Regions from separate parts of the Streptomyces sp. NPDC096132 genome, predicted to be linked through region 2. Evidence: riboswitches for the same ligand, from Rfam matches in the RefSeq annotation. Region 2 holds a riboswitch; each other region holds the start of a gene.

What was found. A riboswitch is a leader RNA that binds a small molecule or an ion and turns the genes downstream of it on or off. The one in region 2 is predicted to bind cobalamin.
Region 1: it holds a riboswitch for cobalamin, as region 2 does, so the genes downstream of both, ACIRF9_RS29245 (ribonucleoside-diphosphate reductase subunit alpha) here and ACIRF9_RS07705 (prenyltransferase/squalene oxidase repeat-containing protein) in region 2, are expected to answer to the same signal.
Region 3: it holds a riboswitch for cobalamin, as region 2 does, so the genes downstream of both, ACIRF9_RS04740 (cobalamin biosynthesis protein) here and ACIRF9_RS07705 (prenyltransferase/squalene oxidase repeat-containing protein) in region 2, are expected to answer to the same signal.

Annotation. Positions count from the first base shown of each region.
Region 1 covers NZ_JBIWGA010000013.1:185,202-195,624, reverse strand. The annotation lists gene ACIRF9_RS29270 (extracellular solute-binding protein) at 1-437, opposite strand, end outside; gene ACIRF9_RS29265 (GntR family transcriptional regulator) at 784-1,548, shown strand; gene ACIRF9_RS29260 (DUF3311 domain-containing protein) at 1,649-1,906, shown strand; gene mctP (monocarboxylate uptake permease MctP) at 1,903-3,531, shown strand; gene ACIRF9_RS29250 (GNAT family N-acetyltransferase) at 3,608-4,114, shown strand; cobalamin riboswitch at 4,160-4,302, shown strand; gene ACIRF9_RS29245 (ribonucleoside-diphosphate reductase subunit alpha) at 4,424-6,787, shown strand; gene ACIRF9_RS29240 (ribonucleotide-diphosphate reductase subunit beta) at 6,787-7,800, shown strand; gene ACIRF9_RS29235 (hypothetical protein) at 7,819-8,592, opposite strand; gene ACIRF9_RS29230 (hypothetical protein) at 8,624-8,779, opposite strand; gene ACIRF9_RS29225 (GlxA family transcriptional regulator) at 8,872-9,840, shown strand; gene ACIRF9_RS29220 (cytochrome P450) at 9,874-10,423, opposite strand, start outside.
Region 2 covers NZ_JBIWGA010000002.1:724,162-734,584, forward strand. The annotation lists gene ACIRF9_RS07675 (GntR family transcriptional regulator) at 1-625, shown strand, start outside; gene ACIRF9_RS07680 (AAA family ATPase) at 622-1,167, shown strand; gene ACIRF9_RS07685 (ATP-dependent nuclease) at 1,492-3,246, shown strand; gene ACIRF9_RS07690 (MBL fold metallo-hydrolase) at 3,487-4,512, shown strand; gene ACIRF9_RS07695 (nuclear transport factor 2 family protein) at 4,670-5,101, shown strand; gene ACIRF9_RS07700 (phosphotransferase family protein) at 5,098-5,670, opposite strand; cobalamin riboswitch at 5,851-5,980, shown strand; gene ACIRF9_RS07705 (prenyltransferase/squalene oxidase repeat-containing protein) at 6,104-7,366, shown strand; gene ACIRF9_RS07710 (SCO2322 family protein) at 7,366-8,010, shown strand; gene ACIRF9_RS07715 (energy-coupling factor transporter transmembrane component T) at 8,003-9,271, shown strand; gene ACIRF9_RS07720 (ABC transporter ATP-binding protein) at 9,268-10,423, shown strand, end outside.
Region 3 covers NZ_JBIWGA010000002.1:72,766-83,188, forward strand. The annotation lists gene ACIRF9_RS04720 (class II aldolase/adducin family protein) at 1-674, opposite strand, end outside; gene ACIRF9_RS04725 (lysozyme) at 879-1,631, shown strand; gene ACIRF9_RS04730 (anion permease) at 1,775-3,013, shown strand; gene ACIRF9_RS04735 (hypothetical protein) at 3,048-3,269, shown strand; cobalamin riboswitch at 3,399-3,541, shown strand; gene ACIRF9_RS04740 (cobalamin biosynthesis protein) at 3,641-4,582, shown strand; gene ACIRF9_RS04745 (cobyric acid synthase) at 4,579-6,111, shown strand; gene cobN (cobaltochelatase subunit CobN) at 6,108-9,761, shown strand; gene ACIRF9_RS04755 (putative cobaltochelatase) at 9,758-10,423, shown strand, end outside.

The DNA of each region.
Region 1 (10,423 bases), on a different contig from region 2:
TACGGGACGCCGTAGGTCTTGCCGTCGTAGGTCACGGAGGCCTTGAGGCCGTCGAGCCAGGCGGAGGAGTTGTCGAACTTCGAGGCGTCGAGGGGGGCGAAGGCGCCCTTGACCATGTAACCGAGCATCTCGGTGTTGCCCATCTCGACGACGTCGGGGGCCTTGTCGGTGGCGAGGACCGCGTCGAGCTTGGCGTTCTTGTCGGGCCAGCCGTAGTACTCGTGGGTGATCTTGAGGCCGGGGTGCTTCTTCTGCACCGCCGCGTCGGCCGCCTTCACCAGCGCGGGCCAGTTGTTCTGAGCGTCCACGGTCAGCCAGACCGTCAGTTCCTTGGCGTCGGACCCCTTCGAGTCCCCACTGCCCTTGTCGTCACCGCACGCCGCGATGGAGACCATCATGCCCGCGATACCGATCGCGGCTATCAGCTTGCGCTTCACGCCACCCTCCTCAGGATGCCCACAGACCCCCCGGGCCATGGAGGCCGGGACCTGGACCAATGGTGTAGACCAGTGCGCAGAGCTTGGCTCAGACCATTGGGCCTGTCAAGAGTGGCCGAAACCCCTTTGACCAGCCGTTATGGGACCTACATATGCAGGAACCTTTAAGTAAGAAACCGTCGAAAACATCGACCCTGTGGCACGCGGGCGCGGTAGACCACTTGCCGGTCTGGACTAGACCAGCAAAGGTTGCAACGGTATACAGAGGGGATCACGGAACAACGGGGCACGGGGCTCCGTGTCCGTGCCACGATGTGACCCGCATCCGGAGCCGGGAAGGCAGGCCATGAGCACCGACGTCAGCAGTGCGGAGAACGAGGGTGGGACGACCGTCCGTACCGCGCGCGTGCCCAAGTACTACCGCCTGAAGAAGCACCTGCTCGACATGACGGAGACCCAGGCACCGGGCACCCCGGTCCCGCCGGAGCGGACCCTGGCGGCCGAGTTCGACACCTCGCGCACGACCGTCCGCCAGGCCCTTCAGGAACTGGTCGTCGAGGGGCGCCTGGAGCGCATCCAGGGCAAGGGCACGTTCGTCGCCAAGCCGAAGGTCTCCCAGGCCCTGCAACTCACCTCGTACACCGAGGACATGCGCGCCCAGGGCCTCGAACCCACCTCCCAGCTGCTGGACGTCGGCTACATCACCGCCGACGACACCCTCGCCGGCCTGCTCGACATCACCGCCGGCAGCCGGGTGCTGCGCGTCGAGCGGCTGCGCATGGCCAACGGCGAGCCCATGGCCATCGAGACCACCCACCTCTCGGCGAAGCGCTTCCCCGCCCTGCGCAGGTCGCTGGTCAAGTACACGTCCCTGTACACGGCGCTGGCCGAGGTCTACGACGTCCATCTCGCCGAGGCCGAGGAGACCATCGAGACCTCCCTGGCCACCCCGCGCGAGGCCGGCCTGCTCGGCACCGACGTCGGCCTGCCCATGCTGATGCTCTCCCGCCACTCGCTGGACAAGGAGGGCCAGCCGGTGGAGTGGGTGCGGTCCGTCTACCGGGGCGACCGGTACAAGTTCGTGGCACGTCTGAAGCGGCCCACCGAGTAGAGAGTCTGTGGAGGCTCTTCCGCTGGGCTTACCCGTCACTTACATTGCCTGCGCATTACAACAGTGATCAAGGCGATCAGTGAGGGGACGGAAGCCGCCGATGTCAGAATCCCCGGAAGTGCCCAAGGAGCCGGTGGTGACGCCTGTGCGCGTCGCCATCGCACTCTGTCTGTTCGCGCCCTTCGTGGCGATGCTGTGGGTGGGTTCCTACGCCAAGGTGGACCCGGCGTTCATCGGGATCCCCTTCTTCTACTGGTACCAGATGCTCTGGGTGCTGATCTCCACCGCGCTCACGATGGTGGCGTACAAGCTGTGGCAGCGTGACCAGCGGGCGCGCCGGGGAGGTGCCGGCCGATGAAGGACGGCGTGAACGGCGTGGCACTCGCCGTCTTCATCTTCTTCTTCCTGGCCGTCACGGTCATGGGCTTCCTGGCCGCCCGCTGGCGCCAGGCCGAGAACGAGCACAGCCTCGACGAATGGGGCCTGGGCGGCCGGTCGTTCGGCACCTGGATCACCTGGTTCCTGCTCGGCGGCGACCTGTACACGGCGTACACCTTCGTCGCCGTACCGGCGGCGATCTACGCGGCGGGCGCGGCCGGCTTCTTCGCGGTCCCGTACACGATCCTCGTGTACCCGCTGATCTTCACCTTCCTCCCCCGCCTCTGGTCCGTCTCCCACAAGCACGGGTACGTGACGACCTCGGACTTCGTGCGCGGGCGCTGGGGCTCGAAGGGCCTGTCGCTGGCGGTGGCGCTGACCGGCATCCTGGCAACGATGCCATACATCGCACTGCAGCTCGTGGGCATCCAGGCGGTGCTGGACGTGATGGGCGTCGGAGGCGGCGAGAACACGAACTGGTTCGTGAAGGACCTCCCCCTGCTGATCGCCTTCGGCGTCCTGGCGGCCTACACCTACTCCTCCGGCCTGCGGGCCCCCGCGCTGATCGCGTTCGTGAAGGACACGCTGATCTACATCGTCATCGCGGTGGCGATCATCTACATCCCGATCAAGCTGGGCGGGTTCGACGACATCTTCGCCAAGGCGGGTGAGGCGTTCAGCCAGACCAACCCGGCGACGGGCAAGCCGCGCGGCGCGCTGACCCCGGCGGAACCGGGCCAGTGGACGTACGCCACCCTGGCCCTCGGCTCCGCGCTCGCGCTGTTCATGTACCCGCACTCGATCACCGCGACGCTCTCCTCCAAGAGCCGTGAGGTGATCCGCCGCAACACCACGATCCTGCCGCTGTACTCCCTGATGCTGGGCCTGCTGGCACTGCTGGGCTTCATGGCGATCGCGGCCGGGGTCAAGGTCACCAACGGGCAGCTGGCGATCCCGCAGCTGTTCGAGGACATGTTCCCGGCGTGGTTCGCGGGTGTGGCGTTCGCGGCGATCGGCATCGGCGCGCTCGTCCCGGCGGCCATCATGTCGATCGCGGCCGCGAACCTCTTCACCCGCAACATCTACAAGGACTTCATCAAGCCGGACGCCACTCCGGAGCAGGAGACACGGGTCTCCAAGCTGGTGTCCCTCCTGGTGAAGGTGGGCGCCCTGGTCTTCGTCCTCACCATGGACAAGACGGTCGCCATCAACTTCCAGCTCCTGGGCGGCATCTGGATCCTGCAGACCTTCCCGGCCCTGGTCGGCGGCCTCTTCACCCGCTGGTTCCACCGCTGGGCCCTGCTCGCCGGCTGGGCGGTCGGCATGATCTACGGCACGGTCGCCGCGTACGGCGTCGCCTCCCCGACCCAGAAGCACTTCGGCGGCTCGGCGAAGGAGATCCCGGGCATCGGCGAGATCGGCTACATCGGCCTCACGGCCTTCGTCCTGAACGTGGCGGTGACGGTGGTCCTGACCTTCGCCCTGAAGGCCCTGAAGGCCCCCGAGGGCATCGACGAGACCAGGCCGGAGGACTACACGGCGGACGCGGGGGACCCGGGAGTGCAGGTGGAACTGCCGCCGGCCACCGCGGGTTCGGCCCACTAGAGGTCTCCGGGCTGTCGGCGGGCCGTCGGGGAAAACCGGCGGCCCGCCGTCGTGTCTCTGGGGCACACTGCGCGGCATGGACATCAGGATCAGGGAAGCGGTACCGACCGAGTACGAGGCACTCGGTGAGATCACCGCCCAGGCATATCTCCAGGACGGCCTTCTCGACTACGGCGAGGGGGACGAGTATCTGCCGGTGCTGAAGGATGTGGCCGCTCGTGCGGCCGCCGCCGCGGTGCTGGTCGCCGTGGAGGGGGAACGGCTGCTGGGCGGGGTCACGTTCGTCGCCGGCCCCGGCCCGGTCGCCGACATCGCGCGCACCGGCGAGGCCGAGATCCGCGCGCTCGCGGTCGCGCACGCGGCGCGTGGCCGGGGGGCCGGAGAATCCCTCGTACGGGCCTGCGTCGACCGCGCGCGGGCCACGGAGGGCTGCACGGCCCTCGTCCTGTCGAGCCAGCGCAGCATGCACACCGCGCACCGGATCTACGAACGTCTCGGCTTCGTTCGCACGCCCGAGCGGGACTGGAATCCCGTGCCGCACCTGGACGACCTCACTCTCCTCACCTACAAGTTGACCCTCTGAAACCACCCCGACACAACATCTGGGGGTGGCGTGACAGGCGAGCACAAGATGTATGCTCATGCTCGCTGTCGCCACAGGGGAATCCGGTGCGAATCCGGAACTGTCCCGCAACGGTGTACTTGTGTGCGTACTACCCATGTCCGCACGCCTGTTCAGTCCGAGGACCTGCCGGCAGCGCACCCGGCCGTCCGGCTCGGGTGCCTTGACGTCCGGGCCTCGTGGAGTGGGCCGGTGGACGCGACGCCGTGCGCGCTCGTGTGCTGCCCCCTGCCCTCCGCCAGGCCCCTGCCGAGCGAGGGAGAGCCCCACGTGACCATCGCGCCAGCCGATCCGGCCTCAGCCACCCAGCTGGACACCGACGGTCCCGGTGCCGCACTGCTGCGGACCCTGACCGAGCTGACCGCCGACCTCCCCGACGCCGACCCCGGCCGGGTCGCCGCCGCCGCGCTGCGCGGCCGGTCCGCGCGGGCGGACGAGCGGGAGCTGCGCGAGCTGGCCACGGAGGCGGCCGCCGGCCTGATCTCCGAGGACCCCGCCTACTCGAAGCTGGCCGCCCGGCTGCTCACGATCTCCATCGCCGCCGAGGCCGCCTCCCAGGGCGTGACCTCGTTCACCGAGTCCGTGGCCGTCGGCCACCGCGAGGGGCTCGTCGCCGACCGCACCGCCGACTTCGTACGGCTGCACGCGGCCCGCCTGAACGCACTGATCGACCCGGCCGCCGACGACCGCTTCGGCTACTTCGGGCTCCGCACCCTCCACAGCCGCTACCTCCTGCGCCATCCCCACACGCGCAAGGTCGTCGAGACGCCCCAGCACTTCCTGCTGCGGGTGGCGAGCGGCCTCGCCGAGGACGACACCGCCCGCTCCGTCGACGAAGTCGCCGCGCTCCACGGACTCATGAGCCGGCTCGACTACCTGCCGTCCTCCCCCACGCTCTTCAACTCCGGCACCCGGCACCCCCAGATGTCGTCCTGCTACCTCCTCGACTCCCCGCTGGACGAGCTGGACTCCCTCTACGACCGCTACCACCAGGTGGCCCGGCTGTCGAAGCACGCCGGCGGCATCGGGCTGTCGTACAGCAGGATCCGCTCCCGCGGGTCCCTCATCCGCGGCACCAACGGGCACTCCAACGGCATCGTCCCGTTCCTGAAGACCCTGGACGCCTCCGTCGCCGCCGTGAACCAGGGCGGCCGGCGCAAGGGCGCGGCCGCGGTCTACCTGGAGACCTGGCACTCCGACATCGAGGAGTTCCTGGAGCTGCGCGACAACACGGGTGAGGACGCCCGCCGTACGCACAACCTGAACCTCGCGCACTGGATCCCGGACGAGTTCATGCGCCGGGTGAACGAGGACGGCACCTGGTCGCTGTTCTCCCCCTCGGACGTGCCGGAACTGGTCGACCTGTGGGGTGCGGAGTTCGATGCCGCGTACCGGAAGGCGGAGGCGGCCGGGCTCGCCAAGAAGACCATCCCGGCCCGTGATCTGTACGGCCGCATGATGCGGACCCTCGCGCAGACCGGCAACGGCTGGATGACCTTCAAGGACGCGGCCAACCGCACCGCCAACCAGACGGCCGAGCCGGGCCAGGTGATCCACTCCTCGAACCTCTGCACGGAGATCCTGGAGGTCACCAACGACGGCGAGACGGCGGTCTGCAACCTGGGTTCGGTGAACCTGGGCGCCTTCGTGGTCGACGGGGACATCGACTGGGAGCGGCTGGACACCACCGTCCGCACGGCCGTCACCTTCCTCGACCGGGTCGTCGACATCAACTTCTATCCGACCGAGCAGGCGGGCCGGTCGAACGCCAAGTGGCGTCCGGTGGGCCTGGGCGCGATGGGGCTGCAGGACGTCTTCTTCAAGCTGCGGCTGCCCTTCGACTCCGCCGAGGCGAAGCAACTCTCCACCCGGATCGCCGAGCGGATCATGCTCGCCGCGTACGAGGCGTCCGCCGACCTGGCCGAGCGCAACGGCCCGCTGCCGGCCTGGGACAAGACCCGTACCGCCCGCGGTGTGCTGCACCCGGACCACTACGGCGTCGCGTTCACCTGGCCGGAGCGCTGGGCGGCGCTGCGCGAGCGGATCGCGACGACCGGCCTGCGCAACTCGCTGCTCCTCGCCATCGCGCCGACGGCCACCATCGCCTCGATCGCCGGTGTGTACGAGTGCATCGAGCCGCAGGTGTCCAACCTCTTCAAGCGCGAGACGCTGTCCGGCGAGTTCCTCCAGGTCAACTCGTACCTGGTGCAGGACCTCAAGGAGCTCGGCGTCTGGGACGCCCGCACGCGTGAGGCGCTGCGGGACTCCAATGGCTCGGTGCAGGACTTCGCGTGGATCCCGGCCGATGTCCGCGCCCTGTACCGCACGGCGTGGGAGATCCCGCAGCGCGGCCTGATCGACATGGCCGCGGCCCGCACCCCGTATCTGGACCAGGCCCAGTCCCTGAACCTGTTCCTGGAGACGCCGACCATCGGCAAGCTCTCCTCGATGTACGCGTACGCCTGGAAGTCGGGCCTGAAGACGACGTACTACCTGCGCTCGCGCCCGGCGACCCGGATCGCCCGCGCCGCCCAGGCGCAGACCCCAGCCGCCATCCCCGTCCAGCAGGCCGCCGACCCCGACGCCGTCGCCTGCTCCCTTGAGAACCCCGAGTCCTGCGAGGCCTGCCAGTAATGACCACCGAAGCCAAGAACCTGCTCGACCCGGGCTTCGAGCTGACTCTCCGTCCGATGCGCTACCCGGACTTCTACGAGCGCTACCGGGACGCCATCAAGAACACCTGGACCGTGGAGGAGGTCGACCTCCACTCGGACGTCGCCGACCTCGCGAAGCTGTCCCCGATGGAACAGCACCTGATCGGCCGGCTGGTCGCCTTCTTCGCAACGGGCGACTCGATCGTGGCGAACAACCTGGTGCTGACGCTGTACAAGCACATCAACTCCCCCGAGGCGCGCCTGTATCTCAGCAGGCAGCTCTTCGAGGAGGCCGTCCACGTCCAGTTCTATCTGACCCTGCTGGACACCTACCTCCCCGACCCGGACGACCGCGCCGCCGCGTTCGACGCCGTGGAGAACATCCCCTCGATCCGCGAGAAGGCCGAGTTCTGCTTCAAGTGGATCAACGAGGTCGAGAAGCTGGACCGCCTGGAGTCCCAGGCCGACCGCCGCCGCTTCCTGCTCAACCTGATCTGCTTCGCTGCCTGCATCGAGGGCCTGTTCTTCTACGGCGCCTTCGCGTACGTCTACTGGTTCCGCAGCCGGGGTCTGCTGCACGGCCTCGCCACCGGCACCAACTGGGTGTTCCGGGACGAGACCATGCACATGAGCTTCGCGTTCGACGTGGTCGACACCGTCCGCAAGGAGGAGCCGGAGCTCTTCGACGAGCAGCTCCAGCAGCAGGTCACGGACATGCTCCGGGAGGCCGTCGAGGCCGAGCTGCAGTTCGCCCGTGACCTGTGCGGCGACGGCCTGCCGGGCATGAACACCGAATCGATGCGGCAGTACCTGGAGTGCGTCGCCGACCAGCGCCTCACCCGCCTGGGCTTCGCCCCGGTGTACGGCTCGGAGAACCCGTTCTCCTTCATGGAGCTGCAGGGCGTCCAGGAGCTGACCAACTTCTTCGAGCGCCGTCCGTCGGCGTACCAGGTCGCGGTGGAGGGCACCGTCGACCTGGACGAGGACTTCTGAACGCTCGAGCCCCTCAGGTCACTTCAGGGTGACCGCGTCCCCGGCCGACACGATCCGAGCGGTCGTCGTCGTGCCGGGGAAGTACCAGCGCCAGCTGCCCGCCGCCGTGACGGTCACCTTGGTGCTGAGCTTCCCGGCGGCGCCCGTCTTCACCGTCCTGACGGTGCTGTAGTGGGCGGCGCCGGCCTTCCGGTACTGGAGCTTGACCTCCTGCCCGGTGAAACCGTGGTAGCTCAGGTCCTCCCAGTTGGCCCGCGACAGCTTGCCGGTGACGGTGACCTTCGTGCCCTTGGCGACCTTCTCCGGGGTGATGACCGTGGTGAGCTTCGAGGCGCGCTTGACCTTGTAGCGGGCGATGTCGTCGGAGATCCAGTAGTTCCCGTCATTCGCCTTGACGGTGGCGTTGACCTGCCACACGCCGGCGATCCGGTTGGAGTCGATGTCGTCACCGGACGGGATCCAGGCCGGGTCGACCGTCATCGTCGCCGTGCAGACGGACGTGGTCGACGACTTCTTCCGGCACGTGGTGCCGGACCAGTCGAAGAAGCCGTACAGGTTCGACCGGTTGAAGGTGCTCACGTGCGTGAGCCCCTTCACCCCCGAGTTGTCCTTGACGGTGATGGCGATGGGGAAGGTGACCTTGTTCGTCGTCCCGACGGTCACGTTCTTCCCGCCGTTGACCACGGTCGACACCACCCGGACATCGCCCGTCCCCTCCGCGTGGGCCCCCGTGGCCGTCACCAGGATGAGGGCCGCGGCCCCAACTCCCGCGGCCCATACCGTTCTTCGCATGATCCTCCCCTTGTCAGTCGGTCAGGAGAGGCTACACACGCGTGCGAATCAAGCGTCCCGCATTTCTGATCTCGCGGTCGATGCGGCGGTCCCGGACGACGCCGGCCACCGAGGGGGCGACCAGGAACGCCAGGATCACCAGGACGGTGATCATTCCGATGAGGCCTTCGATCTGGTTCGTATGCATGTCACCACTGTCCCGCCGAACACTCCTTACTGGGAGTGGCAGGACTGCCGTACACCTTCAAATTCCTGCCACCTCGGGTGCACACTGGAGGCATGCTGCAGAACGTGGCCGCCGTCCTGCTCGACGGTGTGCATCCCTTCGAACTGGGTGTGGTCTGCGAGGTCTTCGGCGTCGACCGCCGTGACGAGGGACTGCCGGTGTACGACTTCGCGGTGGTCTCGGCCGAGGGCCCGTCACTGGGCACGCATGTCGGCGGACTGAGCGTCTCCACGCCGTACGGTCTGGACCGGCTCGACGAGGCCGATCTGATCGCCCTGCCCGCCGGCAGCGGCTACCACCTGCGGGAGTACCCGCCGGAGCTGCTCGAGGCCCTGAGACGGGCGGTGGCGCGCGGGACGCGTGTGCTGAGCGTGTGTTCCGGGGTCTTCGTGCTCGGTGCCGCCGGGCTGCTCGACGGCCGGCGCTGTGCGGTGCACTGGCACCACGCGGAGGCCCTGGCCCGCCAGTACCCGCGGGCGGTCGTCGAGCCCGACGTGCTCTATGTCGACGAGGACCCGGTGATCACCTCCGCGGGCACGGCCGCCGGGATCGACGCCTGTCTCCACCTCGTCCGCAAGGAACAGGGACCCGAGGTCGCGAACCGGATCGCCCGGCGGATGGTCGTACCGCCGCACCGGGACGGCGGCCAGGCGCAGTACATCGAGCGGCCGCTGCCCCGGTCCTCGTGCGACACGGTCGGGGAGGTGCTGGCCTGGATGGAGGCGCACCTCGACCGGGAGGTCACGGTCGAGCAGCTCGCCGCCCGCGCCCACATGGCGCCGCGCACCTTCGCCCGCCGCTTCCAGCAGGAGACGGGCACCACGCCCTACCGGTGGCTGCTGCGCCAGCGGGTGCTGCTGGCCCAGCATCTGCTGGAAGCCACGGACGAGACGGTGGACGCGATCGCCTGGCGCACCGGCTTCGGCACGGCGGGCGCCCTGCGCCACCAGTTCGTACGGTCCCTGGGGACGACCCCGAACGCCTATCGGCGGACCTTCCGGGGGCCGCAGGCGGTCGCCTGACCGCCTGCGGCCCGTGGCCGGACCCGCTCGCTCTCACCCCGGCAGCGCCCGCAGCCGCAGTCGGCGCGGCCGGAGCGTGATGCCTATGCGGGTGCGGTTGTCGGAGCCGGGCGCGGGCTCGAAGCGGAATGCGCTTGCCACCACCGCGGTGATCAGCGTGAGCGAGGCCATCGAGAAGTGGTCGCTCGGGCACTTGCGGTTGCCGACGCCGAACGGCGACATGGCGTACTTCGGTACCTCCGCGGAGTGGCCGGGCAGCCAGCGGTCGGGGTCGAACTCCTCGTGCCGCCCGAAGGAACGCGGATCGCGCTGGACCGCGTACGGGCTGTAGACGAGGTCCGCTCCGGCGGGAATGCGGTATCCGCCGAGCTCGGTGTCGGTCACCGCGCGCCGGGTCAATATCCATACGGCGGGATACAGCCGCATGGTCTCGACCACCACATTGGCCGTGTGCCGTAGCTTTCGGACGTCGCCGAATGCGACCGGCCGGTCACCGGCGACGCTTTTCACCTCGTCGCGGATCTTGTCCACTTGATCCGGATGCTCCGTGAGGACGTGGAGCAACGACATGACCGAGGAGCCG
Region 2 (10,423 bases):
GAGCACCGCGACGGCCGAGAAAGCCCTGCGCAAGCTGCGCAACGAGGGTCTTGTCCGAGGGATCCACGGAATCGGAACAGAGGTCCTGGACCAGCCGGCTCCGATGTCTTCTGGGGCCCAGCGCCAAGATCGGGGGCGCCGTACCGGATCTAGTTGGGGGACGGGCGAACGGTCCGACTCGCATCAGGCTGCTGTGGTGCCTGCACCCGCAGACGTGGCGGCCGCACTGGACGTCACAACCGGTTCGGATGTAATCAGGCGACGGCGCGTGTACCGCGACCGGCACGGGATCGTCGCGCACTCCACGTCGTGGATCCCCGTCCGGTACGGGAAGTTGATCCCGGAGCTGATGAACAGCGCCCGCCTGACGGGCGGAACGTCGCTACAACTCATCACCCAGGCCACCGGCCGACCGATCACCCATCGAATCGACACCGCATCAGCGCGCCTACTGACGCCCGAGGACGCGGAACTCTTGGAGCTGAACTCCGCGAACCCGCCGGCCGAGCCGGTAGTCGTGATGACGGCAAAGTTCGTTGACAGTGAGAGCAACGTTGTGGAGTACGGCGTTGACCTAGGCGGTCCCGGCCGTACATGGCGCACCGAATCGGAAGTCGCCCAGTGACAGGCGCCAACAGCGCCTCCCGGCCGTTCTGCGTGCTGATGGCAGGACTCCCCGGCTCAGGCAAGACGACACTTTCCCGCGCGCTCACAGACCGTGGCTTCGTAAGGCTTTGCCCGGACGAAGAGATGTTCCGTCGACACGGCGTATACGGAGTCGACTTCCCGCGAGGCGTCTTTCCGACCCTCGAAAAGCCGGTCCTCGAAGAAATCTCAGAGGAACTGCGCGAGCAACTCCGGGCCGGTCATGACGTGGTGGTCGATCACGGTTTCTGGACGCCGGATGACCGCGCTCATTGGTGTTCGATTGCGACGGACGCCGGTGCGAGCACGGTGCTGGTCTACTTGGAAGCGAGTCACGAAGAACTCTGGTCCCGCGTGAGCAGGCGTAATGCCCAGCATGAAGCCGATCCAAACTCGATCTACTTCGCCGAAAGTGACCTGCTGCGCTACAGGACCCGGTTCATGCCTCCCGGGCCGGACGAACCGCACCTCGTCTACGACGGGGACCCCAAGTCGGTACTGAAGTCCCTGCAAGAGAGATAGGAGGTGCAACCGGCGCCCGCGCGCCCTCCTGGCAACTCCGACACAGCGCTTCCACCGCCGTGGCAGCGGCTCGGCAAGTAGGGACCCAGTCAGGGGATAGACCACTCCTTCAAGGTCGGCAAGCAACGAACGCCACCCTTCATGAAGATTCCGGGCCCAGGGTGCGCCCCTCCGCGCGATGGCTCACGGGCACGATAACCCGCGCTGCTGAGTTCTACTGAACGCCCCACAGGCTGCGGGTGGTGCGGCATGATGTGCCCCAAGTCATGAGATATGCGGGCTCAGACCCGTCCATGCAGGGGGTGCGCCTTGGAAGCTCACGAAATGCACGTTGCCAACTCGGAGGAGTTCGCAGTCAGTTTTACCGATGTCACCATTCCGACGGGACAAACGATCACCCTCCCTTCGCCAGGTGTCACCGTTTTCGTAGGACCAAACAACGTGGGAAAATCAACCGTACTGCGACAAATGATCGCCACGAGCGTCCAAGGGCATGCGGGTGACGCACCTAGACTCGTAGAAGGAATGACCCTCCAGATTTCCGGGGGAATCGACGATGCCCGTTCGTGGCTTCGACAGCACTCCCGGTCGCTGGGAGAAAACGATCTCGAGACTTTCAATAAGCCGAATAGCCCACAGTTGCGCAGTGAACAAGTTCCTTACTTTCTCTCAGGCGCGAAAAACAACCGAGGACTAGGGAGCCTTCAGACTTTCGTCGTTTTCTACGGCGATCCATGGAATAGACTCAGCTCCGTAGGACCCACAGAAATGCGGGACATGATCGAACAGCCCCCCGCACACGCAATCCATGCCCTTCAGGACGACACTGGTCTATTCTCGGAGTTGAGCGAGCTATGTGAACGAGTCTTTCAGCGCCCACTAACACTGGACACGTTGAGCAAAAGCATGAACATTCGAGTAGGCAAGCCTACCGTTGAAGCTCCCCCCGTGGATCAAGTCACACAAGAATACAGGACAGCACTTTCAGATCTGCCGCGCCTCGAAAACCAAGGGGACGGCATGCGCAGTTTCATCGGATTGATGCTACCGCTCATTACGGCAAGTTATCAGATCATCATGATTGATGAGCCAGAGGCATTCCTGCACCCCCCTCAGGCCACGCAACTAGGTAAGATCCTGGGGGATTTGGCACGGCAGAAAAAAGTGCAGGTGATCATGGCGACCCATGACAAGAACGTACTTTCCGGCCTGCTGCAATCTGAAGCCGACATCTCGATTGTTCGACTGGATAGAACCTCTGATAATGCCACAACTGCACACCAGTTGAGCGTTCCAAACCTGAAGCGCATTTGGGCTGATCCCGTATTGCGTCACACGAACGTGCTAGAGGGCCTGTTTCACAAACTGACAGTTTTGGCCGAAGGGGATCGAGACTGCACATTCTTCAACGCCACTCTGGAGCACCTCGACACGCAGCAGAAACTTCCCCTGTCTCCGTCCGACGTTCTCTTTGTGCCATCCGGCGGCAAAGGAGGACTTCCGCTACTGATCGACGTCCTGTCTTCCGCCAGTGTTCCTATTGTCGCTAGTCCAGATCTGGACTTCCTCGACGACAAGGACTTTGTAAAACGTCTTATCTCTTCATTCGGTGGGGACTGGGCAGCGTTCGAAAAACTCTACGATCAAGCCACTCAACCCTTTAGGCAGCCACGAGACAAGTTCCAGGTATCGGTAGTCCTGAAATCCTTGAATGAATTCTTTAGAGATCGCCTCAACGACACCTTCGACGCGGCGGTCGCAGAAGACTTTCGCACTTTGGTGCGCGCAAAGGAAAGTCCGTGGAGAGCTTTGAAGAGGTATGGGGTTGCAGCGTGGAATGAGAATCCAGCTGCAGCCCAAGCAGCTACCACTCTTTTGAATAAACTGGATTCCCTCGGAATCGTGGCAGTGCGTGTTGGTGAGCTTGAGAAATTTGCACCCACACTCAATGTCAGGAAAGGACCCGAGTGGGTTCCTGCGGCCATTAAAGACGGCTACCACCGAAAGGAGGCGGCGCAGGATCACCTGAAGAGGCTGGTACTGCCCCCGCGAAACGGACGCGCGCTGCCATCCAACTGACAGGACATCACTCGAACGTGGAGCCCTCCCCCACCCAAACGGCACCGAAGCGCGCACAGCGCAGTGGGCGCTAGCCGGGCCGCCCCTGGGCCGTCCCAGGGCGGCCGACAACGACCAATAACGACAGACAACGGCCGCTCCACGGCTGGTCACAGCGCCCCGCTCAGGCCTCCCCCCTGGCCAATCTGACACTTCATCAGTTCTAGTTATAGTGGGCAATGGCCGTGGAACGGAGGGCAGATGACGAGGACGTTCGATCATGGCGGGGGTGTGCGGTCCCTGCGGGTCCCCATCCCGGACAACCCGCTCGGGTTCACTCTCGTGTACGTCGTCGACACCGACCGGGGGCCCGTGCTGATCGACACCGGGTGGGACGATCCGACGTCCCTGGACTCCCTCGCCGCGGGTCTCACGGCGTGCGGTACGGCGGTGTCGGAGGTGCACGGGGTGGTCGTCACCCACCACCACCCCGACCACCACGGCCTCTGCGGCAAGGTGCGGGAGGCCTCCGGGGCGTGGATCGCGATGCACGCGGCGGACGCGTCGATCGTGCGGCGGACCCGGGAGACCCGAGCCGAGCGCTGGTACACGTACATGGCGGACAAGCTGGCCGCCGCCGGCGCCCCCGACGAGCACATCGCACCCCTGCGCACGGCCCGGCGCCGCACCTTCCCCGGGCTCTCCCCCGCCCTCCCCGACCGCGAGATCACCCCCGGCGAACTCCTCGACCTGCCCGGCCGCCGGCTGCGCGCGATCTGGACGCCGGGCCACACCCCCGGCCATGTCTGCCTCCACCTGGAGGAGGACCACCCGGCCCGGCTCCCCGGGCACGGACGGCTGTTCTCCGGCGACCACCTCCTGCCCGAGATCACCCCCCACATCGGCCTCTACGAGGACCCCGACGACACCACCGTCACCGACCCCCTCGGCGACTACCTCGACTCCCTCGAACGCGTCGGCCGCCTCGCCCCCGCCGAGATCCTCCCGGCCCACCAGTACGCCTTCACCGACGCCCCGTCCCGCGTACAGGAGCTGCTCACCCACCACGAGACCCGTCTCACCGACCTCCACGCCCTGCTCGCCACCCCGCTCACCGCCTGGCAGCTCGCCGAACGCATGGAGTGGAACCGCCCCTGGGACCAGATCCCCTACGGGTCGCGGAACATCGCCGTCTCGGAGGCGGAGGCCCATCTGCGGCGACTGGTGAAGCTGGGGCGGGCGGAGGCGGTGACGGGAAGCGATCCGGTGAGGTACGTGGCGGTGTGACGGGCGCGAGGCGCGGTGAGGTGGAGGGGGTCTCACGGAGCGTTACGTGAAGGTCCGCTGTGAGCGGTGCCGTTCACGGAAGGGAACCACGCCGTTCACGACCCGGCTCTACGGTGCTCCCCACACCCCTCCCGGATTCCCCCTGGGGGCACCACCCATGGACCCGATCGCGCAGCTCCTCGCCGAACGCGCCTGCCAGCGCCTGCTCCTCGACCTCGTCCGCCGTCTCGACCTCGGCGAACCCGGCTCCGTGGCCGAACTGTTCACCGAGGACGGCACATGGGCCTGGCCCGAGGGCGACCGCCTGGTCAAGGGCCGCGCCGCCCTGCGCGCCCACTTCGGTTCCCACCCCGCCGACCGCCACGCCCGCCGGCTGATGGCCGACGTCCGCGTCGAGGTGACGTCCCCGGACACGGCGAGGGCGACCTCGTACTTCACGACGTACCGGGTGGACCCGGCACCGGTCACGGCCGCCCCGGTCGGGATCGGCCACTACGAGGACACCCTCCGCCGCGGCCCCGACGGCTCCTGGCTGCTCGCGGCCCGCACCCTGCGCCTGCCCTGCGACGGCCCGACGCCCCGGCTCTAGCTCGCGAACGACCGGATCAACTCCCCGGCCGCGCCGAGGAGTCCGACCTCCTCCCGGCTCATCGTCGGGTTGGCCGCGCGCCGCCGCAGCGCCTCCGCGAGGCCCTCCTCGGTGAGCCGGGACGGGTCCGCGAGCAGGGAGGCCAGGATCGCGTGGGCCGGTGCGGCGACCGGGTCGGCGGAGACGGCGACCTGGGCGAGGATCACCGAGGACATGCCCCAGTCCAGGCCCGGCTCGCCGTCCTCAGCGGTGCCCCAGTCGATGACCCGGGGGCCGTCGGCGGTGAGGATGACGTTGTCGGGGTGGAGGTCGAGGTGCAGGACGCGCAGGCCGGGCGCGTCCGGGAGACGCCCGGGGACGGCGTGCAGCTCACGCAGCAGCCGGGCGAGGACGGCGCCTGCCTCCTGCGGGCCGAGCGTGCCGGCCCGAACGCCTGGAGCATGGTCGGCCCGTCCAGACGTTCCATCACCAGGTCGGTGCGCGAGCCGGCGGGACGGACCGCGGGCGCGGGGTAGCCGTGCCGCCGTACGTGCGCGATCACCGCCGCCTCCGCCGCGGCGTCGAACCACCCCTCCCGGTCGCGGCGCAGCACCCACCCCTCGTCGATCTCGTACACGTCGGCCGTACGGCCGGAGCCGAGCAGTCGGCCCGGGCCGGGCACCTTCCCCCTGATGGTCATGGCCAGAACATAGCGGGCCCCGACCGGCCCCGGAGTCACCCTCACAGCCACCCCTCAGGCGCTTGGCTACCTGCGGGTAGAGTGACCGGGTCGTCATCACACCCGTACAGGGGGAAGCCGGTGCAATTCCGGCGCTGACCCCGCAACCGTGAGCCACCACGCCGGTGGCGAGCCGGACTGCCCCGTACGGGACGTTGACCGGCTCACGTGCACGGCAACCCGCCGTCGCACGGCACCGTCGAGGTCTACGGAGCCGAGCCGCCGGGGCGTCCCGTGCTGCCCGGCTCCCCGGATCTCCCGACCGGGAGAGGCACCCGCCGATCATGAAGTTCCGCCGCAGCGCCACGGCCCTGGCCGCCACCACCACCGTCGTGGCCGCCGGCACCGCCGTCGTCCTGGGTGCCGCCGTCCCCTCCGTCGCCGCCACCCCCTCGCCCTCCGCGCCGGTCGCGCTACCCGACGGCCTGTACGGCACCGCCGACCCCACGTACGACGGCGTGTGGCGCCAGTCGCTCGCGCTGCTGGCGCAGGACACGGTGGGCGTGACCCCGGCCGACAAGGCGGTGGAGTGGCTGGCGGGGCAGCAGTGCGCCGACGGCGCGTTCGCACCGTTCCGCGCCGACGCCGCCAAGTCCTGCGACGCCAAGCTCCTGACCGACACCAACAGCACGGCCGCCGCCGTCCAGGCCCTGGCCGCCCTCGGCGGGTACGACGCCGTGACCGACAAGGCCGTCGCCTGGCTGAAGTCCGTGCAGAACGAGGACGGCGGCTGGGGCTACTCCCCCGGCGGGGCCAGCGACACCAACTCGACGTCCGTCGTCGTCGGCGCGCTGACCGCCGTGGGAGAGCAGCCCGGCAAGGTCCGCAAGGACGACCGGTCCCCGTACGACGCCCTGGTGAAGCTCGCCCTGCCGTGCAAGGGCGACGGGGCGGGCGCGTTCGCCTACCAGCCGGACAAGAAGGGCGGGCTCGCCGCCAACGCGGACGCCACGGCGGCGGGCGTGGTGGGCGCGCTCGGCAAGGGGCTGGTGGTGAAGGGCGGCAAGCAGGCCGCCGCGACCTGCGCCGACGCCGGCTACCCGACCCCGCAGCAGGCCGCCGCCAACGGCGCCTCCTACCTCGCGGGGGCCCTCACCGAGGACGGGTATCTGAAGTCCGTCCTGCCTGGAGCCGAGGACCAGCCCGACTACGGCAACACCGCCGACGCGGTGGTCGCGCTCGCCGCGCAGGGCGGGGCCGCGCGGGCGGAGAAGCCGCTGCGGTGGCTGGAGCGGAACTCCGCGTCCTGGGCGAAGCAGAGCGGCCCCGCCGCCTACGCCCAGCTCGTCTTCGCGGCGCACGCCACGGGCACCGACCCCCGTGACTTCGGCGGCACCGACCTGGTCGCACAACTCAACGCGACCGGGCCCGCGCCGCGGACCGAGCAGGTTCTCGAGAACACGGACACGGCGGAGCAGAAGGACACGGCAGAGAAGAAGGACGACGGCGACACGGGCTACGGCACCTGGTGGACCGTCGGTGTCTTCCTCGTCGCCGGCATCGGCATCGGCTTCCTGATCAGCGGCCGCAGGAAGCAGCAGCCGTGATGCGCCCCGCCCGCGCCCTGCTCCTGGCGCTGACGTTCCTTCTCCTGGCCCCTGCCCCGGCCCACGCCACCGGCTACCGCTACTGGTCCTTCTGGGAACGCACCGGCGACCAGTGGACGTACGCCACCGAGGGACCGGGCACGGCCCGCCCCTCCGACGGTGACGTCCAGGGCTTCCGCTTCGCGGTCAGCGAGGACTCGCAGGACGCGTCCCAGCCGCGGGGCGCGGCCTCCTTCGGCGCGATCTGCGCGAGGACGCCCGCGAAGTCAGGTACGAAGCGGGTCGCCCTGGTCATCGACTTCGGCACGCGGAAGGACGCCCCGTCCGGCGAAACCCCGCCGGCCCTCCGCTGGGCCTGCGCCCAGGTCTCCCCCGACGCCACCACGGCCCAGGCCCTCGCCCAGACCGCCAAGCCCCTCCGCTACGACACGAACGCCCTGCTCTGCGCCATCGCCGACTACCCGAGAACGGGCTGCGGCGAGCAGGTCTCCACGGACAACACGAACGAACCGAAGAAGCCGACGGCAACGAAGGAGACAGGCAAGGACACGGGCCCGTCCGTGGGGGTGTACGCGGGCGCGGCCGTCGTGGCCGCCCTGGCAGCAGCAGCGATCTGGCAAGCCCGCCGGCGGAGGAATGACTGACCGCCGCGGCTGCGGGCAGCCATGCCGAAGCCCGCGTAGCTGCGGGCAGTCGTGCCGAAACCCGCGTAGCTGCGGGCAGTCGTGCCGCTGGGGCGGCACGGGTGGGCGCAGCGGCACCCCGCAAGCGCGGGCAAGCGAACCCACCCGCCCACAGCAACCCAGCTCCACGCTGCCGCTACGAGCAGGCACCCCCACCCCCCTCCACCCCGCCGCCTGGTGGCTCTGGTCCCTCTCCCTCGGCACAGCCGCCACCCGCACCACCAACCCCCTCCTCCTCACCCTCCTCCTCACCACCTCCGCCTACGTCGTGGCCACCTGCCGCCCCCGCGCCCAGACCGCCGCCCCCTGGACCCGCTCCTACTCCGCCTTCCTCAAACTCGCCCTCGCCGTCATAGCCATCCGCCTCCTCTTCACCGTCACCCTCGGCTCCCCCATCCCCGGCACCCACACCCTCCTCACCCTCCCCGAGGTCCCCCTCCCCACCTGGGCCCAGGGCATCCGCGTAGGCGGCCCGGTCACCGCCGAGGCCCTCCTCTTCTCCCTCTACGACGCCCTCCGCCTCGCCACCCTCCTCGTCTGTGTCGGCGCGGCGAACGCCCTCGCCAGCCCCTCCCGCCTCCTGAAGTCCCTCCCCGGCGCCCTGTACGAGACCGGCGTGGCCGTCGTGGTCGCCCTCACCTTCGCCCCGAACCTCATCGCCGACGTCCACCGCCTGCGCGCCGCCCGCCGTCTCCGGGGCCGCCCGGACCGAGGCATCCGGGGCCTGCTCCAGGTGGGCCTGCCCGTCCTGGAAGGCGCCCTCGAACGCTCCGTCGCCCTCGCCGCCGCGATGGACACCCGGGGCTACGGCCGTACCGCCGACGTCCCCGCCCCCGTCCGCCGTACGACGACGGCCCTCACCCTCGGCGGCCTGCTCGGCGTCTGCGCGGGAACGTACGGACTACTCACCGCCGCCGGAGCCGACTACGGCCTCCCCCTCCTCCTCGCCGGCCTCACCGCCGCCCTCGCCGGACTGCGCCTGGGCGGCCGCCGTTCCCCGCGCACCCGCTACCGCCCCGACCGCTGGACCCCGCGCGCCTGCCTGACCGCCGCCTCCGGCATCGCGACGGCCACCCTCCTCACCCTCGCCGCCACCACGGACCCGACGGCCCTCCACCCCGGGGTGGTCCCGCTGACCGCGCCCACCCTCCCCCTCTGGCCGGCCGCGGCGGTCCTGCTGGGCCTCCTCCCCGCCTTCCTGCACAAGGAGCAGCCGTCGTGATCCGTTTCGAGAACGTCTCCGTGGCCTACGACGGCTCCCCCCGACCCGCCCTCCACCACGTCGACTTCACGATCCCCGAAGGCGAACTCGTCCTCCTCGCGGGCCCGTCCGGCGTCGGCAAGTCCACGCTCCTCGGCACGGTGTCCGGCCTGGTCCCGCACTTCACCGGGGGCACCCTGCACGGCCGTGTCACGGTCGCGGGCCGCGACACCCGTACCCACAAGCCGCGCGAACTCGCCGACGTGGTGGGCACGGTGGGCCAGGACCCGCTCTCGCACTTCGTGACGGACACGGTCGAGGAGGAGCTGGCCTACGGCATGGAGTCGCTCGGCCTCCCGCCGGACGTCATGCGCCGCCGCGTCGAGGAGACCCTCGACCTCCTCGGCCTCGCCGCCCTGCGCGACCGCCCGCTGGCCTCCCTCTCCGGCGGCCAGCAGCAGCGCGTCGCGATCGGCTCGGTCCTCACCCCGCACCCCCGCGTCCTCGTCCTCGACGAACCGACCTCCGCCCTGGACCCGGCCGCCGCCGAGGAGGTCCTCGCCGTCCTCCTTCGCCTCGTCCACGACCTCGGTACGACGGTGCTGCTCGCGGAACACCGTCTGGAACGCGTCCTCCAGTACGCCGACCGGGTCGCCCTCCTCCCGGCCCCGGGAGCGGCCCCGCGCCTCGGCATCCCGGCCGAGATCATGGCCGTATCGCCGGTGTACCCGCCGGTGGTGGACCTGGGCCGGCTGGCGGGCTGGTCCCCGCTCCCCCTGACGGTCCGCGACGCCCGCCGCAGGGCAGCCGAGCTGCGCACCCGCCTCGACGAGCACGAGCCCCATCCCGTGGCACCTACGGCACCTCACCTCGTCGTACCCGCAGCACCCAACGCCGTAGTACCCGCAGCGCCCCACCCCGTACAGGCACCGCTCCCTTCCCCCGCCCGTCGCCTCTTCCGCCGCACCCGTCGGGCACTCGCACCCGCACCCGCACCCGCACCCCCTGCCGAAGCCCACGCCCTCTCCGTCCGCCGCGACCGCGTCCAGGCCCTGCGCCGCGTCGATCTCAGCGTGTCCCCCGGGGAGACCATCGCCCTCATGGGCCGCAACGGCGCCGGGAAGTCCACGCTCCTCTCCGCCTTCACCGGTCTCGTCGAGCCGTCCGCCGGTG
Region 3 (10,423 bases), 650 kb from region 2:
TGGGCCTCCGTCAGGAGGGTCGGGTTTCGGCCGGGTATGGAGGAGGCCGTCAGCCACAGACGGCACATCCACTCCAGTTGGGCCGTACGGTCGAACGCCTGGTCGAGGGTGGTGCCGTAGGCGAGGGTGCCGTGGTTCTGCAGGAGGCAGCCGCTGCGGTCGGCCAGGGCGCGGAGGGTGTTCTCGGCCAACTCCTCGGTCCCGTAGGTGGCGTAGGGGGCGACCCGGACGGGGCCGCCGAGGGCGCCGGACATGTAGTGCACGGACGGGAGTTCGGTGACGAGCGTGGAGACGGCGGTGGCGTGCACGGCGTGGGTGTGGACGACGGCGCGGGCGTCGGTGTGGCGGTAGACGGCGAGGTGCATGGGGAGTTCGCTCGTCGGGACGAGGGTGCCGAGCACCTGACGGCCGGTGAGGTCGACGCCCGTGATGTCGTCCGGGGTGAGGCGGTCGTAGGGCACTCCCGACGGTGTGACCAGCACGGTGTCGCCAACGCGTACGGAGACATTGCCGGAGGTGCCCACGACCAGGCCGTCGGTGACCGTGCGGCGGGCGGTCGCCACGAGCGCCTCCCAGGCCCGCGCCTCCTCCGGCAGCGGGTGCGGCTCGGCCGCACCCGGTGTGCCGTCCCGGGATTCCCGGGTCCCCCGTCCGTCGCGTCGCTGCTCACCCATACCCCGATCCTGCCAGGGGGTCGGCGGATCGGCCGGTGGGGCGGGCACTGTAGGCCGGAAGCCGGTCCTCCGAAAGACCGCATATCGGCATACATCACCCTCTTGCGGTGATTGGCCGGAGATCGACCGGCATTCACCGGTCCCGGCGGACCTTCCCCTAGCCTCTGGGTGGTTTTCGTGCACGCCGCCGTTCCGGGGGGAATCATGGCCCGCGCCCACACACCACCGTCCCGTCGCCGCATCGGCGCCCTGGCCGCCTGTGCCGCGGCCCTCACCGCGACCGGCACCGCGCTCGCCGGGTTACCGGCCTCGGCGGCCGAGATGCCGAGGGGACACGACGTCGCGTCCCACCAGAAGACCGTCGACTGGGAGAAGGCGCAGGCCGCCGGCGCCGGGTTCGTCTACGTCAAGGCGACCGAGTCCACCGCGTACCGCAATCCCTATTTCGCCCAGCAGTACGGCGGGGCCGGGGACGCCGGGCTGCTGCGCGGCGCGTACCACTTCGCCCTGCCGGACAAGGGCTCGGGCAAGGCCCAGGCGGAGTTCTTCGTACGCAACGGCGGCGACTGGAGCGACGACGGCCGGACGCTGCCGCCCGCCCTGGACATCGAATACAACCCGTACGACAAACGGGACCGGTGCTACGGCCTGAGCAAGGTGGCGATGGTCGCCTGGATCCGGGCCTTCAGCGACGAGGTGCTCCGGCTGACCGGCCGCCGTCCGGTGATCTACACGACCACGCACTGGTGGACCCTGTGCACCGGCGGCAGCCCCGACTTCGCGCCCGATCACGCACTGTGGATCGCCCGTTACGGCTCGGCCGACGCGGGGAAACTGCCCGCCGGATGGTCGTCGTGGACCTTCTGGCAGTACGCCGATCGGGGCGCCCTTCCGGGTGACCAGAATCTCTTCAACGGCTCGGCGGACCAGTTGGCGAGGTTCAGCAAGGGCGCCTAGCCAAGGGGCGCTTGGGCCGCCGTATCGAACAGAGTGGCGGCGCTCACATTTGGACACCTTGATGCCCGACTCAGTTCACCTTCCGTTCACCCAGGTTACCTACCTTCAACGAGCCAATGACGCTCGAACGATTGCCTGGGTAAATGGAAAACTTCTCGCTGATCCTCGCGATTGTGGTGGTAACCGCACTTGCGTTCGATTTCACGAACGGTTTTCACGACACCGCCAACGCGATGGCCACGACCATCTCGACCGGTGCACTCAAGCCCAAGGTCGCGGTGGCCATGTCCGCCGTGCTCAACCTTGTGGGCGCATTCCTCTCGGTGGAGGTCGCCAACACGATCTCCAAGGGTCTCGTCGACGAGACCGGCATCCGTCCCGAGGTCATCTTCGCCGCCCTGGTCGGCGCGATCCTCTGGAACCTGCTGACCTGGCTGGTGGGCCTGCCCTCCAGTTCCTCCCACGCCCTCATGGGCGGCCTGATCGGCGCCACCATCGCCTCCGCGGGCATGGGCGCGGTCCACGGTGACGTCCTGGTCACCAAGGTCCTGATCCCGGCGATCGCGGCCCCGCTGGTCGCGGGCATCGCCGCGATGCTGGCGACGCGCCTGTCCTACACCCTCGGCAAGAAGGCCGACGGCAAGGCCGCGGCGAAGGGCTACCGCGCGGGCCAGATCGCCTCGGCCGGCCTGGTCTCCCTGGCACACGGCACGAACGACGCGCAGAAGACGATGGGCATCATCACCCTCGCCCTGGTCGCCGGCGGTGCCGTCGCCCCCGACTCCGACCCGCCCACCTGGGTCATCCTCTCCGCCGGCCTGGCCATCGCGCTCGGCACCTACCTCGGCGGCTGGCGCATCATCCGCACCATGGGCAAGGGCCTGACCGACCTCCAGCCGCAGCAGGGCTTCGCCGCCCAGACCAGCGCGGCGACGGTCATCCTGGCCTCCTCCCACCTCGGCTTCTCCCTCTCCACCACGCACTCCGTCTCCGGTTCGGTGATGGGCGCGGGGCTGGGCCGCAAGGGCGGCGTGGTCCGCTGGTCCACGGCGACCCGGATGTTCGTGGCCTGGGGTCTGACCCTCCCGGCGGCCGCCCTGGTGGGCGCGCTGGCCGAGTCGGTCACCAACCTGGGCGACTGGGGCACGGCGGTCGTCGCGGTCTTCCTCGTCGCCTCCAGCGCGGCAATCTGGAAGATCTCCCGCCGCGAGGTCGTGGACGCGTCGAACGTCAACGAGACCGAGGAGCCTCCGGGTGTGATCACCACGGCGATCGCGGCCGTCACCCCGCCTCCGGCGGGCACGGTCACCGACGACCTGTCGGCCACCATCCCGTCCCCGGCCGCAGCCGCCACCGCCGAGCCCACGGCCCCCGCCGCCTGAGCCCGCCCACCCGGTACGAAGGAAGAGAAACAGCATGAAGATCGACTGGGCGGCCCTGGGCTCCGTCTTCGGCGTCAGCCTCGTGGTCACGGTGGCCCTCGTGGCCCTCTTCACCCTCGGCGTCATGGGCCTGTCCCGCCAGGAGCGGGCGGCCGCGGAGGGCGGCTCCGCCACCCTCGCGGCCACGGGCGCGTACGCGTGCTTCGCGGCCTGCGCGGCCGCGGTGGCGTACGGGATCTCACTGATCGTCGCCTGACCCAGCTGCTCGAACACCCTGGGGGTGCGGGACGGATCGCCGTTCCGCACCCCTTCTCCGTGCCCTCGCGCACCACCCCCGTGTGGGGTTCTGCACACTCTCCCCCTGCAGGTCAACGGCAAGTTGACGGCTCTTCCGGGGGCGTGGTGGACTGCCGGAGCCATGTACGGCGGCAGAAGAGGAAGCCGGTGTGAATCCGGCGCGGTCCCGCCACTGTCACCGGGGTAGGTAGCCCCGGGAGCCAGGAACTCTCACCGCCGGTCTCGTCGAACCAGGGCGTGGACACCCTGAGTGAGGACATATCGCCATGCTCGCTCGGCCGTTGAGGTACAGCACCGGTTCGCTGCCCGATCCCGCGGCCGGCTGAGCCGATGCGTGCCGATCGCGTCTTCGCGTACGGCGCCGCCCTCGGCCTCCTCGGTGACGCGCTCCTCGGTGATCCTCGCCGGGGGCATCCGGTCGCCGTGTTCGGGCGGGCCGCCGGTGCCGTGGAGCGGGTGCTGTGGCGGGACCACCGGGGGTGGGGCGCGCTGCACACCGCCCTGTGTGCCGGTGGCGCGGTGGCCCTGGGGGCCGTCGCCGAGAAGGCCGTACGCCGCTCCCCCGCCGTCTCCGTCTCTCTCACCGCCGCCGCCACCTGGGCCGTGGTCGGCGGGACCTCGCTGGCCCGCGAGGCCCGAACCATCGGGCGGGCCCTCGAAGCGGGGAACGTCGAGGGCGCGCGGGCCCGGTTGCCGCATCTGTGCGGGCGGGATCCGCAGGCGCTCGACGCCGACGGGATCGCGCGGGCGGTCGTGGAGTCCGTCGCCGAGAACACCTCCGACGCCGTCGTGGGGGCGCTGGTGTGGGGTGCCGTGGGCGGGGTGCCGGGGCTGCTCGGGTTCCGGGCCGTCAACACGCTGGACGCCATGGTGGGGCACAAGTCCGCCCGCCATCGGCGGTTCGGGTGGGCCTCCGCCCGGCTCGACGACCTCGCCGGGTGGCCGGGGGCGCGGCTGACCGCCGTACTCGCCACCGCGGCCGGGGACGATCCCCGGGGTGCCGTACGGGCCTGGCGGGCGGACGCGCGCAGGCATCCCAGCCCCAACGCCGGTCCCGTCGAGGCCTCGTTCGCGGGGGCCCTCGGGGTGCGGCTGGGCGGGACGCTGTCGTACGGCGGCCGGGTCGAGCACCGGCCCGTGCTCAACGGGGAAGGACGCGCGGTCGCCACGGGCGACATCGAGCGGGCCGTACGGCTCTCCCGGCGCGTCGGTCTGCTCGCGCTCGGCGTGGCTGTCGCCGGGCGCCTCATCGCAAGGGGGAACAGGTCATGAGCGGGGGTCTCCTCGTCGCCGGCACCACCTCCGACGCCGGCAAGAGTGTCGTCACCGCCGGGATCTGCCGGTGGCTGGTGCGGCAGGGGGTGAAGGTCGCGCCCTTCAAGGCGCAGAACATGTCCCTCAATTCGTTCGTGACGAAGGAAGGGGCCGAGATCGGGCGGGCCCAGGCGATGCAGGCGCAGGCCTGTCGCGTCGAGCCGACGGCTCTCATGAATCCGGTGCTGCTCAAGCCCGGCGGTGAGCAGAGCAGTCAGGTCGTGCTGCTCGGGAAGCCGGTCGGGGAGCTGAGTGCCCGTGGGTATCACGGGGGGCGGCAGCAGCGGCTTCTCGGGACCGTTCTCGACTGTCTCGCCGAGTTGCGGGGCACGTATGACGCGGTGATCTGTGAGGGGGCCGGTTCGCCCGCCGAGATCAATCTCCGGCGGACCGACATCGTCAACATGGGGATCGCCCGGAACGCCGGGCTCCCCGTGCTCGTCGTCGGCGACATCGACCGCGGGGGCGTGTTCGCCTCGTTCTTCGGGACCGTCGCGCTCCTCTCCCCCGAGGACCAGGCACTCGTCGCCGGGTTCCTCGTCAACAAGTTCCGGGGGGACGTATCGCTCCTCGAACCGGGGCTCGACATGCTGCACGGGCTCACCGGACGGCGGACCTACGGTGTCCTGCCGTTCCGGCACGGGCTGGGGATCGACGAGGAGGACGGGCTGAGGGTCTCCCTGCGCGGGACCGTGCGGGAGTCGAACGTCTCCCCGCCCGTGGGCGACGACGTGCTGCGGGTGGCCGTGTGCGCGATCCCACTGATGTCCAACTTCACGGACGTGGACGCCCTCGCCGCCGAACCCGGTGTCGTCGTGCGGTTCGTGGACCGCCCCGAGGAGCTCGCCGACGCCGACCTCGTCGTGATCCCGGGGACCCGGGGGACCGTACGGGCGCTGGAGTGGCTGCGGGAGCGCGGGCTGGCGGACGCCCTGAGGCAGCGGGCCGCCGAGGGGCGGCCGGTCCTCGGCATCTGCGGCGGCTTCCAGATCCTCGGCGAGCACATCGAGGACGAGGTCGAGAGCCGGCAGGGGCAGGTGGAAGGGCTCGGTGTCCTTCCCGTCCGGGTGCGGTTCGCCCGGGAGAAGACCCTCACCCGGCCGGTGGGCGAGGCCCTCGGCGAGCGGGTCGAGGGGTACGAGATCCATCACGGGGTCGCCGACGTCCATGGAGGGGACGCGTTCATCTCTGATGACAAAGGACACAGCCTGGACGGCTGCCGGGTCGGGCAGACCTGGGGGACGCACTGGCACGGCTCGCTGGAGTCGGACGGCTTCCGGCGGGCGTTCCTGCGCGAGGTGGCGGCCGCCGCGGGCCGCCGGTTCGTGCCGGCCGCCGACACCTCCTTCGCCGCGCTGCGCGAGGAGCAGCTCGACCGGCTCGGCGACCTGATCGAACAGCACGCGGACACGGACGCGCTCTGGCGGCTCATCGAGTCGGGCGCGCCGCAAGGACTGCCTTTCATTCCACCGGGAGCGCCCGCATGAGCACAGTGTTGTTGTTGTCGACCGCCGACACCGATCTGCTGGCGGCCCGGGCCGCTTCCGGCGCCGGCTACCGGATCGGCAACCCCACCCGCGTCGACGTCACGGACGAGCTGCCCGGTCTCCTCGACGGCGCCGACATCGCCGTCGTACGACTGCTCGGCGGGAAGCGGGCCTGGGAGGACGGGCTTGCCGCGCTGAAGGCGTCCGGGATCCCGACCGTGCTGCTGGGCGGCGAGACCGTGCCGGACGCCGAGCTGATGGCCGAGTCGTCGGTGCCGGCGGGTGTCGTCGCGGAGGCGCTCCGGTATCTCGTCGAGGGCGGGCCCGCCAACCTGACCGAGCTGGCGCGGTTCCTCTCCGACACCGTGCTGCTGACGGGCGAGGGGTTCGTCGAGCCGCAGAAGATGCCGGAGTACGGCGTCCACGGCTCGTATGCCTACGAGGAAGGCCGACCCACCGTCGGCGTGCTCTTCTACCGGGCCCATGAACTCAGCGGCAACACCGCCTTTGTGGACACCCTCTGCGATGCCATCGAGGCGGGCGGCGCCAACGCCCTTCCCGTGTACTGCGGTTCGCTGCGCGGCGCCGACCCCGAGCTGTACGGGATCCTGGGGAAGACGGACGCCCTCGTCGCCACCGTCCTCGCCGCCGGTGGCACCCACGCCTCGCAGGCCTCGGCGGGCGGGGACGAGGAGGCCTGGGACATCGGGGCGCTCGCCGATCTCAACGTGCCGGTGCTGCAAGGGCTTTGTCTTACGTCGTCCAAGGCGGCCTGGGACGATTCGGACGCCGCGCTCTCCCCCATGGACGCGGCGATGCAGGTCGCGATCCCGGAGTTCGACGGGCGGCTGATCACCGTGCCGTTCTCCTTCAAGGAGCAGGGGCCGGACGACGTCCCGGTGTACGTGGCCGACCCGGAGCGGGCCGCTCGGGTCGCCGGAATCGCCGTACGGCACGCGAAGTTGAGGCACAAGCCGAACGCGGAGAAGAAGCTGGCGCTGGTGTTCACCGCGTATCCGACCAAGCATTCGCGGGTCGGCAACGCGGTGGGGCTGGACACGCCCGCTTCGGCGGTGCGGGTGCTGGACGCGCTGTCTCAGGCGGGCTACGCGCTCACCGAGTACCCCGACAACGGCGACGAGTTGATCCACCGGCTCATCAACGCCGGTGGGCACGACGTCGAGTGGCTCACCGAGGAGCAGTTGGCCGCCGCGCCCGCGCGGGTGCCGCTCGCCGACTACCGGGCGTGGTTCGACAAGCTGGACCCGTCGTTGCGGGACGCGATGCTGGAGGCGTGGGGCGAACCGCCGGGTTCGCTGTACGTCGACGGGGACGACGTCGTGCTGGCGTCTCTCCAGTTCGGGAACGTCGTCGTCATGATCCAGCCGCCGCGCGGCTTCGGGGAGAACCCGATCGCGATCTACCACGACCCGGACATGCCTCCATCGCACCACTACATGGCCGCGTACCGGTGGCTCGACAACAGCTTCGGCGCCGACGCCGTCGTCCACATGGGCAAGCACGGCACGATGGAGTGGCTGCCGGGCAAGGGGCTTGGGCTGAGCGGGGGTTGCGCGCCGGACGCCGTCCTCGGTGACCTGCCGCTGATCTACCCCTTCATCGTCAACGACCCCGGCGAGGGCACCCAGGCCAAGCGGCGCGGGCACGCCACCGTCGTCGACCACCTGGTGCCGCCGATGGCGCGCGCGGACACGTACGGCGACCTGGCGAAGCTGGAGCAGCTCCTCGACGAGTACGCGCTCGTCTCCGACCTGGACCCGACGAAGGCACCGGCCGTCCGGGCGCAGATCTGGACGCTGGTGAAGGCGGCCGAGCTCCACCACGACCTGCATGTGGACGAGCAGCCGGAGGACGCCGACTTCGACGAGTTCGTCATGCACATCGACGGCTATCTGTGCGAGATCAAGGACGTGCAGATCCGCGACGGGCTGCACATCCTCGGCGGCGGTCCGGTCGGCGAGCCGCGCGTGAACCTCGTGCTCGCCGTCCTGCGCGCCTCTCAGGTGTGGGGCGGGCAGGCGAATGCCCTGCCGGGGCTGCGGGCGTCCTTCGCGGCCCATTTCGGGCTGGTCGAGAAGGAACTGCTGGCCGAGCCGGGCGCGCCGGTGAAGGTGCCGGTGGAGCTCTCCGACCTCGTCGAGGGTCCGTCGCGCACGGCCGCCGACGCGATCGACCTGCTGGAGCAGCTGTGCCGGCGGGTCGCGGAGGGGATGGAGGCGCGGGACTGGGACGTCTCGGTCGTCCCGGCCGTCCTGCGCGGGGTGCTCGGTGTGGAACTCCCGGACGGCGTCGCCGTGTTGGAGTTCGCCTGCACCGAGGTCGTGCCTCGCCTCGCGAAGACCACCGACGAGATCGGCCACATCCTCAAGGCCCTCGACGGCGGTTACGTCCCGGCCGGCCCCTCCGGCTCGCCCACCCGGGGTCTGGTCAACGTCCTCCCGACCGGCCGCAACTTCTACTCCGTCGACCCCAAGGCCATCCCGTCCAGGCTGAGCTGGGAGGTCGGGCAGTCGCTCGCCGACTCGCTCGTCCAGCGGTATCTGCAGGACACGGGCGAGTACCCGAAGTCGGTGGGCCTGACGGTCTGGGGTACGTCGGCCATGCGTACGCAGGGCGACGACATCGCGGAGATCCTGGCGCTGCTGGGCTGCCGTCCCGTCTGGGACGACGCCTCGCGCCGGGTGACGGGCTTCGAGGTGGTCCCGCTCGCCGAGCTGGGCCGGCCGCGCATCGACGTCACCGTGCGCATCTCCGGCTTCTTCCGGGACGCGTTCCCGCACGTGGTCGGGCTGATCGACGACGCCGTGCGCGAGGTCGCCGAGCTGGACGAGCCCGCCGACCAGAACCATGTGCGCGCCCACGCCGACGCGGACACCGCCGAGCACGGCGACCGGCGGCGGGCGACGGCCCGGATCTTCGGGTCCAAGCCGGGGGCGTACGGCGCCGGTCTGCTGCCGCTGATCGACGCCCGCAACTGGCGCTCGGACGCCGACCTCGCCGAGGTGTACGCCGTCTGGGGCGGCTACGCCTACGGGCGGGGGCTCGACGGGCGGGCGGCGCGCGGGGACATGGAGACCGCGTTCAAGCGGATCGCCGTCGCCGCCAAGAACGTCGACACGCGCGAGCACGACCTCGTCGACGCCGACGACTACTTCCAGTACCACGGCGGCATGGTCGCCATGGTGCGGCACCTGACGGGCGCCAACCCCGAGGCGTACGTGGGTGATTCCGCCGTACCGGACCAGGTGAGGACCCGCACGCTGGGCGAGGAGACGCACCGTGTGTTCCGCGCCCGGGTGGTCAACCCGCGCTGGATGGCGGCCATGCGCCGGCACGGCTACAAGGGCGCCTTCGAGATGGCGGCGACCGTCGACTACCTGTTCGGCTACGACGCGACGGCGGGCGTGGTCGACGACTGGATGTACGAGAAGCTCAGCGCCGAGTACGTCTTCGACGCGGAGAACCGGGACTTCATGAAGAAGTCCAACCCGTGGGCCCTGCGGGGTATCACCGAGCGGCTCCTGGAGGCCGCCGATCGCGGGCTGTGGGCCGAGCCGGACGCCGACACGCTCGAGCGGCTGCGGGCCACCTACCTGGAGCTGGAAGGCGACTTGGAGGGCGACCAGTGACCACCCCCTTCCCCTTTACGGCCGTCGTCGGCCAGGACGACCTGCGGCTCGCGCTGCTGCTGAACGCCGTGTCGCCGGCGGTCGGCGGGGTGCTGGTGCGTGGCGAGAAGGGCACCGCCAAGTCGACGGCCGTCCGCGCTCTTTCGGCGCTCATGCCGACCCTGGACGTCGTCTCCGGCTGCCGGTTCTCCTGCGACCCCGGCTCCCCCGACCCGGCGTGCCCGGACGGGCCGCACGAGCCGGGGGCGTTCGAGACACGGCCCGCGCGGATGGTCGAGCTGCCGGTGGGTGCCTCGGAGGACCGGCTGGTGGGCGCGCTCGACATCGAGCGGGCGCTGGCCGAGGGCGTCAGGGCCTTCGAGCCCGGCCTGCTCGCCGACGCGCACCGCGGGATCCTGTACGTCGACGAGGTCAACCTCCTCCACGACCACCTGGTCGACCTGCTGCTGGACGCGGCGGCGATGGGCGCGTCGTACGTCGAGCGCGAGGGTGTCTCCGTACGGCATGCCGCGCGTTTCCTGCTCGTCGGGACCATGAACCCCGAGGAGGGCGAGCTGCGGCCGCAGCTGCTCGACCGGTTCGGGCTGACCGTGGAGGTGGCCGCCTCGCGCGAACCCGACCAGCGGGTGGAGGTCGTCCGGCGCCGGCTGGCCTACGACGAC